Regions from separate parts of the Roseateles sp. P5_E4 genome, predicted to be linked through region 2. Evidence: riboswitches for the same ligand, from Rfam matches in the RefSeq annotation. Region 2 holds a riboswitch; the other holds the start of a gene.
What was found. A riboswitch is a leader RNA that binds a small molecule or an ion and turns the genes downstream of it on or off. The one in region 2 is predicted to bind S-adenosylhomocysteine.
Positions count from the first base shown of each region.

Region 1 (7,391 bases), 130 kb from region 2:
AAGTGGTACTGCAGCGTCAGCGTCGGCGGCAGGTGCTTGAGCGAGCCGATCTCGCTGCCGTTGGAGTAGATCGTCTGCTTCTGCGGATAGGTCAGGATCAGTTCGGCCGCGATGTTGGGCGCGATGAAGTAGCTGAAATCAACTTCTGGGAAGGTCTTGTTGTTGATCGACAGGCCCAGGCCCGTGCTGTCCTTGTTGGCGGAATCCAGGTGCAGCGCCCGCACGCGTACCAGCAGCGGGCCTTCATCGGCGAAGGCGGGCTGCAGGGCAAGGGCAGCGGCGGCAACGGCGGCCAGGCGCAGGGCGGAAGAGAACTTCATCAATGGCTCCAGTGAATGGGACGTGTCCCGATGGAGGCATTGCACGCGCCGGCGGCTCACGGCGGTTTGAGGCAACACAAGGCGGCGCCTCGCAGCGCCACACTCGATGTGGGGTTTTGAGCTGGATCAAACCTTGTTGCCAAGGCCGAGGCGTTTGCACAACTCCAGCGTCAGCGCGCTCTGGTTGAGCGTGTAGAAGTGGATGCCCGGCGCGCCGCCGTCGATGAGGCGTTCGCACAGCCGCGTGATGACGTCCAGGCCGAAGGCACGGATGCTGGCGGCGTCGTCCATGAAACCTTCCATCTTCATCTGCACCCAGCGCGGGATGTCGATGCCGTCACGCTGCGCGAACTGGGCGATGCGGCCGTAGTTGTGGAAGGGCATGATGCCCGGCACGATGGGCTGGGTGACGCCCAGGCGGCGCGCCTCGTCGACGAAGTGGAAGTAGGCGTCGGCGTTGAAGAAGAACTGCGTGATCGCGCCATCGGCGCCGGCCTTCATCTTGTCGACGAAGTGCTGCAGGTCGCGCGCCGCATAGCGCTGCTGCGGGTGCACCTCGGGGTAGGCCGCGACCTCGATATGCCAATCCTTGCCCTGGGTCTCGCGGATGAAGCTGACCAGTTCGGAGGCGTAGCGGAACTCGCCCGCCGTGGCCGTGCCGCTGGGCAGGTCGCCGCGCAGGGCGACGACGCGGTGGATGTCCTGGGCACGGTAGGTGGCCAGGATCTCGGCGATGTTCTCGCGCGTGGAGCCCACGCAGCTCAAGTGCGGGGCGGCGTTGAAGCCGGCCGCGGCGATGTCCATCACGGCGCCCAGGGTCTTGTCGCGCGTGGAGCCGCCGGCGCCGTAGGTGACGCTGAAGTACTGGGGCGACATCGCGCCCAGCTCCTGCACGACGGTCTTGAGCTTTTCGACGCCGACCGGCGTGTTCGGGGGGAAAAATTCGAAACTGACAAGGGTGCTCATCGGGAGGCCCACAAGAAGAATTCGCGATTGCCATCACCGCCGGTGATGGGGCTGTCGAAGTAGTCCAGCACCTTGAGGCCGAGGGCCGTGCAGGCCAGGCGCACGCGGGCTTCCAGTCGCGGGTAGTCGGCCTCGTCCTTGACGAGCCCGCCCTTGCCCAGGGCTTGTGGCCCCAGTTCGAACTGCGGCTTGATAAGCACGAGCAGATGGCCGTGCACCTCCAGCCAGGGCAGCAACTCCGGGAGGCTGCCCACCATGGAAATGAAACTCAGGTCGCCGACGATCAGCGTGAAGCCGCCCGTCGGCGCGTGCTGGCGCAACACGTCCAGCTCGCGCACATGCACGCCTTCCAGCGCCGTGACGCGCGGGTCGGCCAGCAGCTTGGCATGCAGCTGGCCATGGCCTACGTCCACGCCAACGACATGGCGGGCGCCGTGAGCCAGCAGGCAGTCTGTGAAGCCGCCTGTGCTCTGGCCGACGTCCAGCACCGTGTGCGTCGTGACGTCGAAGCCGACGCGGGTGAGCGCGCCTTCCAGCTTGAGCCCGCCGCGCGACACATAGCGCAGCTCCGCGTCGTCGGTGACGCGCAGCTGCGCCGTCTCGGGCAGGTCCTCGCCGGCCTTCTTCAACATCGCCCAGCCGGTGGGCGAGGCCCATTCGGCGGCGGCGTTCGAGATCAAGCGCTGGGCCACCGAGCGGGTCGGTGCCAGGCCTTGGGCGACGAGGAGCTGGTCAGCGCGCATCGACGATCAGTACCGATAAGTGTCGGGCTTGTACGGGCCGGCCTTGTTGACGCCGATGTAGGCGGCCTGCTCTTCCGTCAGCTCGGTCAGCTGCGCATTCAGCGTGGTCAGCTGCAGGCGCGCGACCTTCTCGTCCAGGTGCTTGGGCAACACATAGACCTGGCCGATGGCGTAGTTGTCCTTGTGCGCGTAGAGCTCGATCTGGGCGATGGTCTGGTTCGCGAACGAGCTGCTCATCACATAGCTCGGGTGGCCCGTGCCGCAGCCCAGGTTCACCAGGCGGCCCTTGGCCAAGAGAATGATCCGCTTGCCGTCCGGGAAGATCACATGGTCGACCTGGGGCTTGATCTCTTCCCACTCGTACTGCTCCAGCGCCGCGACCTCGATCTCGTTGTCGAAGTGGCCGATGTTGCAGACGATGGCGTTGTTCTTCATCGCCAGCATGTGCTCGTGGCGGATGACGTTCTTGTTGCCGGTCGTCGTCACGAAGATGTCGGCCTTGCTTTGGGCGTACTCCATCGTCACGACGCGATAGCCTTCCATCGCGGCCTGCAGCGCGCAGATGGGGTCGATCTCGGTGACCCACACTTGCGCCGACAGCGCACGCAGCGCCTGGGCCGAGCCCTTGCCCACGTCGCCATAACCGGCCACGACGGCGATCTTGCCGGCGACCATCACGTCGGTAGCGCGCTTGATGCCGTCCACCAGCGATTCACGGCAGCCATAGAGGTTGTCGAACTTGCTCTTGGTGACCGAGTCGTTGACGTTGATGGCGCGGAACAGCAGCGTGCCCTTGGCCGACATTTCCTTCAGGCGGTGCACGCCCGTGGTCGTCTCTTCGGTCACGCCGATGATCTCAGCGCTCTTGCGGGTGTACCAGGTGCCGTCTTCGGCGACCTTCTTCTTGATGGCCGCGAACAGGATGCGCTCTTCCTCGCTGCCGGGGTTGGCCAGCACGGACAAGTCCTTCTCGGCCTTCTGGCCCAGGTGCATCAGCAGCGTCGCGTCGCCGCCGTCGTCCAGGATCATGTTGGGGCCTTCGCCCGCTTCACCCTTGCCGGCAAATTCGAAGATGCGGTGGGTGTAGTCCCAGTAGTCTTCCAGCGTCTCGCCCTTGTAGGCGAACACGGGCGTGCCGACGGCGGCCAGCGCGGCGGCGGCGTGGTCTTGCGTGGAGAAAATGTTGCACGAGGCCCAGCGCACTTCGGCGCCCAGGGCTTGCAGCGTCTCGACGAGCACGGCCGTCTGGATGGTCATGTGCAGCGAGCCGGTGACGCGCGCGCCCTTGAGCGGCTGTGTGGCGGCGTATTCCTTGCGAATGGCCATCAACGCCGGCATCTCATGCTCGGCGATCTTGATTTCCTTGCGACCCCAGTCGGCCAGCGACAGGTCCTTGACGATGTGATTCGTGGTGCTCATGCAGGGCTCCTTCAAGCGAATGAAGCCGCTGGCGGGTCGTACGGGGGGATCAAACCTCACCCAGGCACGGATTGCCAGCGGGTGAGCGCAGTTGCAGGGGGTCAGAACTTCCGAGCCTGGCCTCAATAGGTGCTGAGGTTGCAACGCTCCTCGGAAGGAGGCGGCATTCTAGCCGGCAGCGCTGCGCAGCAGCGAGATGTCCTCGCGTGGCGGCGCGCCAAAAAGGCGACGATATTCACGGCTGAACTGCGAAGGGCTCTCGTAACCAACCCGGTGCGCGGCGCTGGCGGCATCCAGGCCATCGCCCAGCATCAACCGGCGTGCCTGCTGCAGGCGCAGGTTTTTCTGGAACTGCAGCGGTGACAGGGCGGTCAGCTGCTTGAAGCGCAGATGCAGCGTCGACGGGCTCATGTGGGCCAACTCGGCCAGTTCGTCGATGGACAGAGGTTCGGCATAGCGGCGCGACAGCTGCTCGATGACGCGGCCCACGCGGCGGGTGACGCCGTCGGTATGCGCCAGCGAACGCAGCCGCGGGCCCAGCGGGCCGGTCAGCACGCGGTAGAGGATCTCGCGCTGCACCAACGGTGCCAGCGTCTTCAGATCCTGCGGGCTGTCCAGCAGCTGCAGCAGACGCAGGGCAGCGTCCAGCAGCGGCGCGGTGACGGGCGCGACATGCAGGCCGGCGTCGTTGCCTTCAGGCGGTGCATCGCCGTCCAGCAGCAGCTCGGTCAGCGCCTGCGTCTCGCAGCTCAGGCGCATACAGACATAGGGCTTGGCCGGGCTGGCCTCCAGCACTTGGCCGCGCGGCAGCATGGTCATGGGTACGACGAGGCACTGCATGGCGTCGTAATGCACCACGCGCTCGCCGAGCTGCGCGCGCTTGCGGCCCTGCAGCACCAGCACCAGGCCGGGCTCATAGACCGCCGGCACAGGCTGGGCCGGCGCGCTGGCGCGGATCAGCCGCAGCCAGGGCAGGGCGGTCGTGTGCAGGCCATCTGCGGGCGCGCGGGCCAGGGCCTGCGCGATGGTGCGCTCGCGCAGGGCGTGCAGGTCATCGTCTTGAGGCATGTGAGCGATTGTGCAAACACTTGCCCAAAGCTGGCGTCGTGCAGGGGCATGCGCTGGAGGATCGGGCAAGCATGTCCGAGCTTTGTGCTGGGCGACCGGCGCCCGGTTTCCTAAGCTGTCCCCATCCCATTGATGATCCCTTCAAGGAGTTCCACCATGACGCATTCGACCCTTCCCCGCCGCCGCCTCGGCGCTCACGGCCCCGCGGTTTCTGCCCTGGGCCTGGGCTGCATGGGCATGTCCGAGTTCTACGGCCCGGCCGATGATGCCCAGTCGCTGGCCGTGCTTCACCATGCGCTGGACATCGGCATCAACTTCCTCGACACGGCCGACATGTATGGCACCGGCGCCAACGAGCGCCTGCTGTCGCAGTTGCTGGCCACGCGTCGCGACGAGGTGATCGTCGCGACAAAGTTCGGCCATGTGCGTGCGCCGGATGGCGCGGCGGTGCGCATCGACGGCAGCCCGGCCTATGTGCGCGAGGCCTGCGATGCGAGTCTCAAGCGCCTGGGTGTGGACCACATCGACCTCTACTACCAGCACCGCGTCGACAAGAACGTGCCCATCGAAGAAACCGTCGGCGCGATGGCTGAGCTGGTCAAGGCCGGCAAGGTCGGGCACCTGGGCCTTTCGGAGGCCTCGGCCGCGACCATCCGCCGCGCGCATGCGGTGCACCGAATAGCCGCTGTGCAGACCGAATACTCGCTGTGGAGCCGCGACGTCGAAGCCGAGATCCTGCCCACCTGCCGTGAGTTGGGCATCACGCTGGTGCCCTACAGCCCGCTGGGCCGCGGCTTCCTGACCGGCGCCATCCGTTCGGCCGAGCAACTGGCACCCGACGATCGCCGTCGCATCCATCCGCGCTTCCAGGGTGGCAACCTGGACCACAACCTCGCGCTGGCGGATGCGCTGTCGGCGTTGGCCGAGGAGTGGAGCTACACGCCGGCCCAGCTCGCGCTGGCCTGGCTGCTGCACCGGGGCGAGGACATCGTGCCCATTCCCGGCACGCGCAGCATCAAGCGGCTCGATGAGAACGCGCTGGCGTCCCACATCCACTTCGATGCCGGCCGGCGCGAGCGCATCGAGGCGCTGCTGGCCGCGCACATGGTGGCCGGCACGCGCTACCCGGCGGCGCAGATGAGCGCGGTCAACGTGTGATGCTGCGATAGGCCCAGAAGCGCGGCAACAGGAAGCCGGTGGCGATGACACCGGCCAGGCAGATCACGCCGCCGATCCAGATCGCCGGCGCCACGCCCCAGGCATCGGCCATGAAGCCGGCCCGCGCGTTGCCGACCAGCGGGCCGGTCAGGTAGCTGATCATCTCGATGCCGGCCAGGCGGCCGCGCAATGTGTTGGGGATGGTCTCGTTCCAGATCGTGCCGCGGAACACGCCGCTGACCATGTCTGCGGCGCCGGCCACGGCCAGGCAAGCCAGGCCCAGCATCAGGCTGGGTGCAAAGCCCAGCGCCACGATGCCCAGAGCCCACACCGCCGCCGCGATGACGACCGCGCGGCCGTGGTGGCTGACCTTGCCCGTCCAGCCGCTGAACAGGCCGATGACCAGCGCGCCGACCGACATCGCCGACAGCAGCCAACCCACCGATTCGGTGCGCCCGTCCGCCGCCGCCATCGCCGGGAACAGCGCCACCGGGAAGGCAAAGGCCATCGCGACGATGTCGACGATGTAGGTGCCCATCAGCTCGGGCCGCGCCCACGCGAAGCGCAGGCCTTCGGCAAGATCGGCCAGCAGATGCGGCCGTTCGCCTGGTGCGTCGACCGTGCCGATGGTTTCGCGCGGTATGCGGGCGATGAAGAACAGCGCCGCGATGAAGGTCGCGAGGTCGAAGATGTAGGCACCGACCGCGCCCCATTTCGCGAGCAGCAGCCCGGCCAGGGCCGGCCCGGCGACCATGCCCACCGTGCCCCGCACCGACGACAGCGCCGCTACAGCCGCGAACTCTTCGGGTTTGGCGAGCTTTTGCGTCAACGCCTCCAGCGCCGGGCGGTGGAAGCCGCTGGCACCCTGTAGCACCGCCACCAGCGCGTAGATGGCCAGCACGCTCGGCGTGGCGCTCAGCGCATTCGTCAGCAGGCCGGCCAGGCACAACGCCATCAAGGCCTCCGAGCCGATCAGCAGCCGCTTGCGGTCGACCCGGTCCGCCACGGCGCCGCCCAGCAGGCCGCAAACGACGACCGGGACCAATTGCACCAGACCCAACAGGCCGACCTGGGCGTTGGAATGCGTCAGCTCATAGAGCTGCCAGGGCACGGCCACATAGCTGACCATGGTGCCCAGGCCCGAGATGAACTGACTGGCGAAGAGACGGCGAAAGGCGGTGTTGCGGCGCAGCGGCCCGATATCAAGAAGCATTCAGTGAACTTGGCTTTCGAAGCGGGCAAAGCGTGCTTCGAGGTCCCATTGCAGGCGGGCCTTGGTGTGGGTGGAAAGGAAGTCGCGGCAGCGCGCCGTCTTGGGCTCAGCTCCGGTGCGTTCGCCTGTGCAGCTTGCAACGAAGCGGCCGCTGCCGGTGTCGGCCAGCAAAGCCTGACCTTCGACGAAGCCGTAGTGGAGGGCATTGCGCGACAGCTGCTTGAAGTCACGGTAGCTCAGCTTCGGATAGGTGGCCGCGGCGCGCTGGTATTCGTTCGTCAGGTCGATGCGGAACACGCCTTCATCGTCGGCCGACAAGGCCGTGGGCACGCCGAACTGGCGGTACAGCAGGAAGGGGTGCTGATCGCCCTTGAGGTCGTGCACGATGGCATTGCTGGTCAGGTTGATCTCAACCATCACGCCCCGCTTGGCCATCTCGCGCAGCGTGTCGAAGGCGCCGGTCTCCAGGCCGATCGCCTCGCCGTGACCGATGCGGCGCGCACC
Region 1 covers NZ_JBFUMS010000002.1:170,162-177,552, forward strand. The annotation lists gene ACXJLH_RS03565 (OmpW/AlkL family protein) at 1-320, opposite strand, end outside; gene metF (methylenetetrahydrofolate reductase [NAD(P)H]) at 447-1,286, opposite strand; gene ACXJLH_RS03575 (TlyA family RNA methyltransferase) at 1,283-2,029, opposite strand; gene ahcY (adenosylhomocysteinase) at 2,036-3,448, opposite strand; S-adenosyl-L-homocysteine riboswitch at 3,525-3,606, opposite strand; gene ACXJLH_RS03585 (AraC family transcriptional regulator N-terminal domain-containing protein) at 3,617-4,516, opposite strand; gene ACXJLH_RS03590 (aldo/keto reductase) at 4,673-5,674, shown strand; gene ACXJLH_RS03595 (MFS transporter) at 5,664-6,887, opposite strand; gene ACXJLH_RS03600 (hypothetical protein) at 6,888-7,391, opposite strand, start outside.
Region 1: linked by a shared signal. The riboswitch ahead of ahcY (adenosylhomocysteinase) and the one ahead of metH (methionine synthase) in region 2 are both predicted to bind S-adenosylhomocysteine.

Region 2 (7,391 bases):
CTCGTCGGGCGCGAGCACGCGAAACAGGTCGCGCTTGGAGAGGTGGTCGGGGCAGGCCGGATAGCCGGGCGCGGGGCGGATGCCTTCGTACTTCTCGGCCACGAGCTCTGCATTGCTCAGCGCCTCGGCCGGCGCATAGCCCCAGAACTCACGCCTCACACGCTCGTGCAGCCACTCTGCGGCGGCCTCGGCCAGGCGGTCGGCCAGGGCCTTGAGCATGATGGCCGAATAGTCGTCATGGGTGGCGAGGAAGTCCGCCTCCTTCTTGTCGACGCCCAGGCCCGCGGTGACGGCGAACATGCCGACGTGGTCGCCCTCTTCCGCAACAAAATCGGACAGGCAGCGGTTGGGGCGCTTCACTCCTTCGACGACAGGCCTCTCTGACTGCATGCGCAGGCCGTGCCAGACCATGGGCGGTTCGCTGCGAATGGCAATGTCGTCCTCGTTGACGCGCGCGGCCGGGTAGAGGCCGAAGACGGCATGCGCCTGCAGCCAGCGGCCGTCGATGATCTTTTTCAGCATCGCCTGCGCATCGGCAAACACCTTGCGCGCCTCGCTGCCAACGACAGCGTCATCAAGGATGGCCGGATACGGGCCAGCCAGGTCCCAGGTCTGGAAATAAGGGCCCCAGTCGATGTAGCGGGCCAGTTCCGCAAGGTCCAGGTTCTTCAGCACACGACGACCGGTGAACTTCGGGGCGGGCGCGACGCGGCTCAGGTTCAGCACGGCCTTGTTGGCCCGTGCGGCAGCCAGCGTCACCAGCGGCGTCTGCTTCTTGTTGGCATGCAGTTCGCGGGTCTTCTCGATGTCGGCTTTCAGCTCTGCGATATAGGCCGCGGCGCGGTCATCGCTGAGCAGCTCGGTGCACACGCCCACGGCGCGCGACGCATCGGGCACGTAGACCACCGGGCCGTCGTAGTGCGGCGAGATCTTGACGGCCGTGTGCACGCGGCTCGTCGTCGCGCCGCCGATCAGCAGCGGCATGTGGCGCGACGAAAAGTAGTCGTCGCGCTGCATCTCGGCCGCGACGTGCTGCATCTCCTCCAGGCTCGGCGTGATCAGCCCGGACAGGCCGATGATGTCGGCGCCCTCTTCCTTGGCTTTGCGCAGAATGTCCTGGGCCGGCACCATGACGCCCATGTTGACGACCTCGTAGTTGTTGCACTGCAGGACCACCGTGACGATGTTCTTGCCGATGTCGTGCACGTCGCCCTTGACGGTGGCGATGACGATCTTGCCCTTGGGCTTGGCATCGCCGCCGCCTTCGATGAGCAGGCGCTTTTCTTCCTCGATGTAGGGCAGCAGGTGGGCCACGGCCTGCTTCATGACGCGGGCGCTCTTGACAACCTGCGGCAAGAACATCTTGCCCTGGCCGAACAGGTCGCCGACGACATTCATGCCGGCCATCAACGGGCCTTCGATGACGTGCAGCGGCCGGCCGCCCTTGGCCAGAATGGCCTGCCAGGCTTCCTCGGTGTCTTCGGTGATGAAGTCGGTGATGCCATGCACCAGCGCGTGCGACAGCCGCTGGTTCACATCGCCGGCGCGCCAGGCCAGACGGGCCGAATCGTCCTTGCCGGCACTCTTGGCGCGGTCGGCGATCTCGATGAGGCGCTCGCCCGCATCCGCGCGGCGGTTCAGCACAACGTCCTCGACGCGCTCGCGCAACTCGGCATCAAGGTCGTCGTACACGCCCACCATGCCGGCATTGACGATACCCATGTCCATGCCCGCCTGGATGGCGTGGTACAGGAAGACGGTGTGGATGGCCTCGCGCACCGGCTCGTTGCCACGGAAGCTGAAAGACACGTTGGACACGCCGCCTGACACCTTGGCGCCGGGCAGGTTCTGCTTGATCCAGCGCGTGGCTTCGATGAAGTCCACGGCGTAGTTGTCGTGCTCCTCGATGCCGGTCGCGATGGCGAAGATGTTGGGGTCGAAGATGATGTCCTCGGCCGGGAAGCCGACCTCGTCGACCAGGATGCGGTAGGCCCGCTCGCAGATTTCGGTCTTGCGGGCGAAGGTGTCGGCCTGGCCCTTCTCGTCGAAGGCCATCACCACGGCCGCGGCACCGTAGCGGCGCACGAGCTTGGCCTGGCGGCGGAACTCATCCTCGCCTTCCTTCATCGAGATGGAGTTGACGATGCCCTTGCCCTGGATGCACTTGAGGCCAGCCTCGATGACGCTCCACTTGGACGAGTCGATCATGATCGGCACGCGCGCGATCTCGGGCTCACCGGCGATCAGGTTCAGGAAGCGCACCATGGCCGCCTGGCTGTCCAGCATGGCCTCGTCCATGTTGATGTCGATGACCTGGGCGCCGTTCTCGACCTGCTGGCGCGCGACGGCCAGCGCCTTCTCGAACTCCCCCGCCAGGATCATGCGCGCGAAGGCCTTGGAGCCGGTGACGTTGGTGCGCTCGCCGATGTTGACGAACAGGCTGCCGGCATCGATGGCGACGGGCTCGAGGCCAGAGAGCTTCAGTGCAGGAGGCGAAGGGGGCGTGGTCATCGATGGGGCTCAGGCAGAGGATCGATGAGCGCCGTTTTCAGAAATCCGAGCCTGGCAGGCAAGAAAACCCGTCGCAGCGCTCCTCGGATGGCCGGGAATTCTACGCAGCCACCCCTTCGTCCTCGCTCAAGATCGGCTTGCCGAAGCCGAAGGCCGTTGAGAATGCCTCAATCCATGGCCTCTGAACTCATCCCTCTACCGACCCGCACGCTGCGCCTGGGCATGACCCTGCCGTACGACCTGTTCGACGCCAACGGCAAGCTGCTGTTCGCGCGCGGCCAGGTGCTGCGCGACTCGCCGCTGGTGCGCAGCCTCGTCGATGGCGGCGCGTGGGTGAACTCCGCAGACACCATGGAGTACCAGCGCGCGCTGGCCCATCGGCTGGACACCATGGTCATGCAGGACGTGCCGCTGTCCGACATCGTCAAAGCCGACGGCAGTTTCCGGCTCGACACTCTGGCCCCGACCAAGGTGGAACTCGGCCCGCGCGAGGCCTGGTCCAACCTGCTGCTGCACACCCACAGCCTGCTGCGCGAGGCCGATCCGGTTGATTTCACCGCCCGACTGGCCGCGCTGCGCGACACCGCGCTGAAGCGCCTGCACGCCCACCCTGACGCAACCCTGATGCTGCTGATCTTCGAGAGCAGCCAGGAATTCGGCGACTACAGCGCCCGTCACGCGCTGTTGACGCTGCTGCTCTGCGACCTGGTCGCCCAGCAGATGCAACTGGCACCGGAACTGCGCAGCGCGCTGCAGGGCGCCGCGCTGACGATGAACTACGGCGCCGGCCCCGCCCACGACCGCTTGGCCAGCCAGCTCGACGCCGCCACGCCCGCCCAGCGCCAGGCCCTGGCCGCTCACGGCGACCGCGCTGCGCAGCGCCTGGCCCAGGTCGGCGTCGCCGACCCCGTCTGGCTGACCGCCGTGCGCCTCCATCACGAGGCCGGGCCCGGCCCGCTCGGCAGCCGCAGCGATGGCGAGAAGCTGGCCCGACTGCTGCGCCGCATCGACCTCTTCGGCGCGCGCTTGTCGCCCCGCCGCAGCCGCCAGGCCATGAGCGGCGCCGCGGCCGCCCGCGCCGTCTTCCTCGACGAACTCGGCCAGCCTGACGAAGCCGGCGCGGCGCTGATCAAGACCGTGGGCCTGTACCCACCCGGCAGCATCGTGCGCTTGGCCAATGGCGAAGTCGGGCTCGTCTTCAAACGCGGCTTCAGCGCCAATGAGCCTCTCGTCGCTGCATTGATCGGCAAGAGCGGCAGCCCGTTGAGCAACCCCGTGCCACGCGATACGCGACTGGCCGCCCAGGCCATCTCGGCCAGCCTGGCACCGGCGGAATTCAAGCTGCGCGTGAATCTGGAAGCCCTGCTGAAGCTCTAGACGGCGGTTGAATCGACCGGCAAGAGCGGCCCGCGGGCCGCTCTTTTCATTCCGCCGCTTGCATTCGCCGGACTGTGCATATATTCTGTGTATACACATTATGCACAGCAGTCTCTTCATCTCGCAGACCGACGCGAGGCCGATGTACCTCCAGATCGTCGAACAGATCCGCCAGCGCGTTGCCGCCGGGGACTGGCCAGCCGGGCAGGAGCTGCCGTCCATCCGCGCGCTGGCGGCGGATCTGCGCGTCAGCGTCATCACCGTCAAGCGCGCCTACCTGGACCTGGAATCCGAAGGCGTCATCGTCACCCGCCACGGCAAGGGTTCGTTCGTGGCCGACGCGCAAGGCCTGGCCAAGGACATGCGCCTGGCCCAGCTCGATACCCACCTCGCCGCGGCTGGCGAGATTGCCAGGTCGCTGGCCATGCCCGAGCCGGATTTGATCGAACGACTGCGCAACGCGCTGAATCAGGAGCCCGACAAATGAGCGCGAAAGCCATTGAGATGAACGGCGTGCGCAAGGCATTCCGCTTCTTCACGCTGGAGAACGTGTCCCTCGACCTTGAGCAGGGCCAGATCATGGGCCTCGTCGGCCCGAACGGCGCCGGCAAGAGCACCACCATCCGGCTGCTGATGGGCCTGCTGACGGCCGACGCCGGCAGCATCCGACTGCTCGGCCATGACATGCCTCAAGACCAGGCCGCCGCCAAAGCCGATGTCGGTTTCGTCAGCGACGACATGAAGCTGCTGCCGCAGGCGACGCTGGCCTGGCACATGGACTTCGTCGCGTCCCTCTACCCCGGCTGGGACGCAACCTACGCCGCCACGCTGTTGAAGCGCTTCGGCCTGCATGGGGGGCAGATGGCCAAGAGCCTGTCCACGGGCGAACAGGCCAAGGCCCTGCTGCTGCTGGCGCTCGCGCGGCGCCCACGCCTGCTGGTGCTGGACGAGCCCACGTCGGGCATGGACCCGGTGGCCCGCCAGGAATTGCTGACCGAGTTCATGGACGTGCTGCGCGACGACAGCCGCTCCATCCTGTTCTCGTCGCACAACACGCTGGACGTGGAGCGCATTTCCGACCGCATCACCTTCATCGATCGTGGCCGCGTCGTGGCGTCCAACAACAAGGAGGACTTCCTCGAACGCTGGCGCACGCTGCGTTTGCGGCTACCGGACGGTGCGCCCGATTGGCGTCTGCCAGAGATCGTCCACCGTGACGTCGACGGCCCCAACGTCACGCTGACCATCGACGGCTTCAGCGACGACTTCCTCGCCCGCCTCGGCGCGCCGGTGCAGGAGGTGCACCGCATGAGCCTGGAAGAAGTCTTCGTCGCCACCGTCATGCACAGCCGGCAAGCGCAGGAGGCACACCCGTCATGAAGCTGCTCACCCGCAAGCTCGTTGCCAAGGAGCTCTACGTCTACCGCTGGCTGCTCGTCGGCGCCACCGCTGCCGGCTTTGCCGGGCTGCTGACCGCGGCCAGCGGCGAGGTGGGCTTCAACATCGGCTTCATCGTCTGGCTGACGGCGATCATTGCGTTGGGCGTCATGCTGGCGCTGTTCGGCGTCGCCTCCGAGCGCAAGGAGCGCTCGCTGCTTTTCGTGCTGAGCCTGCCGCTGTCGCCAGGCGACTATGTGCGCGCCAAGCTGCTGGGCCTGCTCGCCGGCTTCCTGTTGCCGTGGGCTGGCTTAAGCGCCGGCGCGGTGGCGCTGATCCTCGTCATGCCGGGCATTGCCGACGGGCTGCTGCCCTACGCCGTGCTGCTGTGCGTCTTCCTGCTGCTGAACTTCGCGCTGGTGCTGTGCGCCGCGCTGAACATCAGCTCCGAGGCGGGCATGGGCGGCGTCATCATCCTCACGAACATGTCGGTCTCGCTCTTCATGATGGGCGTCGGCCGCATTCCCGAGGTGGGGCAGTACATGCTCGCCGCCACCCCCGTCTGGAACGGCACGTTCTGGCTGCTCCTCGCCGCTGAAGCGGCGCTCACCGTCCTCGCCCTGTCCCTGCCCCTGTTCACCGCCGCGCGTCGGCGCGACTTCCTGTGAGGAGGCATGAACCAACCCCTCACGCCCGCTCATCCCACCGCAACGCCGCCACTCGGCGTTGCAAATGCTCGCCGTAGCACGGGCTACGGCTCCGCTTTGCGCCTTGATTGGCGACGCCGCGACGGCCTGCTCGGCCGCGCGGGGTCGATCCACACCTCCTAGGGAAACACCATGACTTCACAACCCAACGGCGAGAGGCTGCACGCCCTCGACGCAGTGCGGAGCTTTGCCCTTTTGCTGGGCGTGGCCTTCCACGCCAGCATGTCCTTCATCCCCGGCATCCCCAAGGGGCTATGGGCCATGAGCGACAACTCGCCCAGTGCCTTCCTGGGCGACGCGGCCTTCGTCGCGCACAGCTTCCGCATGACGCTGTTCTTCTTCATCGCCGGCTACTTCGCGCGGCTGCAGCACCAGAAGCTGGGCACCGCGGGCTTCTGGCTCAACCGCGGCAAGCGCATCGCCGTGCCGCTGGTCGTCGGCTGGCCACTGCTGTTCGTCGCCATCGTCTTCGTGTGGGGACTGGGCATGCAGAAGGTGTTCAACGGCGCGCCGCCGGCCGCTCCGGAAATGCCCAGGACCTTTGGCGCGCTGCCGCTGTTCCACCTGTGGTTCCTCTACCAGCTGCTGTGGCTGTATGCCGGCGCCTTGCTGGTGCGCAGCATCGTCGCGGCGCTGGACCGAGGCCAGGTGCTGCGCGGCTGGCTGGACGGCGTCACGACCGCTGCGCTACGCTGGCCGGCCGGTGCGCTGCTGCTGGGCCTGCCACTCGCGGGCTGCCTGCTGTCCCTGCAGATGTGGATGCCCGCGGTCGGCATCCCCACACCGGACCAGTCGTTGATCCCGCAACTGCCCGCCACGGTCGGCTTCGGCACGGCCTTCATGTTCGGCTGGCTGGTGCATCGCGCGCCAGATGCGCTGGCGACGCTGAGCGCACGCTGGCTGCCGCATCTGGCGCTGGCCATCGCGTCCTCGGCCGTCTGCCTCTACATCCTGAGAACCCAGCCGCCATTCGGCATGCCCGATACGCCGAAGCTGATCTTCGCGCTGTCCTTCGTTGCATCGACCTGGTCGTGGACCTTCGCCATCGCGGGCCTCGCGCTGCGTTTCCTGTCCGGCCACAGCCCGGCCCTGCGCTACGTGGCCGATGCGTCCTACTGGATCTACCTCGTCCACCTGCCGTTGGTGTGCGCCGTGCAGGTCTGGGTGGGCGACTGGCCGCTGCACTGGGGCGTGAAGTACCCGCTCGTCCTGCTGGGCAGCCTCGCCGTGCTGCTGCTGAGCTACCAGGGGCTGGTGCGCTCGACGGTCATCGGCAAGGTGCTCAACGGCAAGGCTTATCCCCGTCGCGCAGTTGCCGTCTCCATCGAAGAACCGACGACCGATGACGTCGTCGCCTCGCTGCGCGGCGTGTTCAAGCGCTACGGCAAGCTGGAGGCGCTCAGCAGCGTCGACCTGCAG
Region 2 covers NZ_JBFUMS010000002.1:35,998-43,388, reverse strand. The annotation lists gene metH (methionine synthase) at 1-2,511, opposite strand, end outside; S-adenosyl-L-homocysteine riboswitch at 2,531-2,602, opposite strand; gene ACXJLH_RS03030 (HD-GYP domain-containing protein) at 2,686-3,888, shown strand; gene ACXJLH_RS03025 (GntR family transcriptional regulator) at 3,989-4,375, shown strand; gene ACXJLH_RS03020 (ABC transporter ATP-binding protein) at 4,372-5,268, shown strand; gene ACXJLH_RS03015 (hypothetical protein) at 5,265-5,933, shown strand; gene ACXJLH_RS03010 (ATP-binding cassette domain-containing protein) at 6,105-7,391, shown strand, end outside.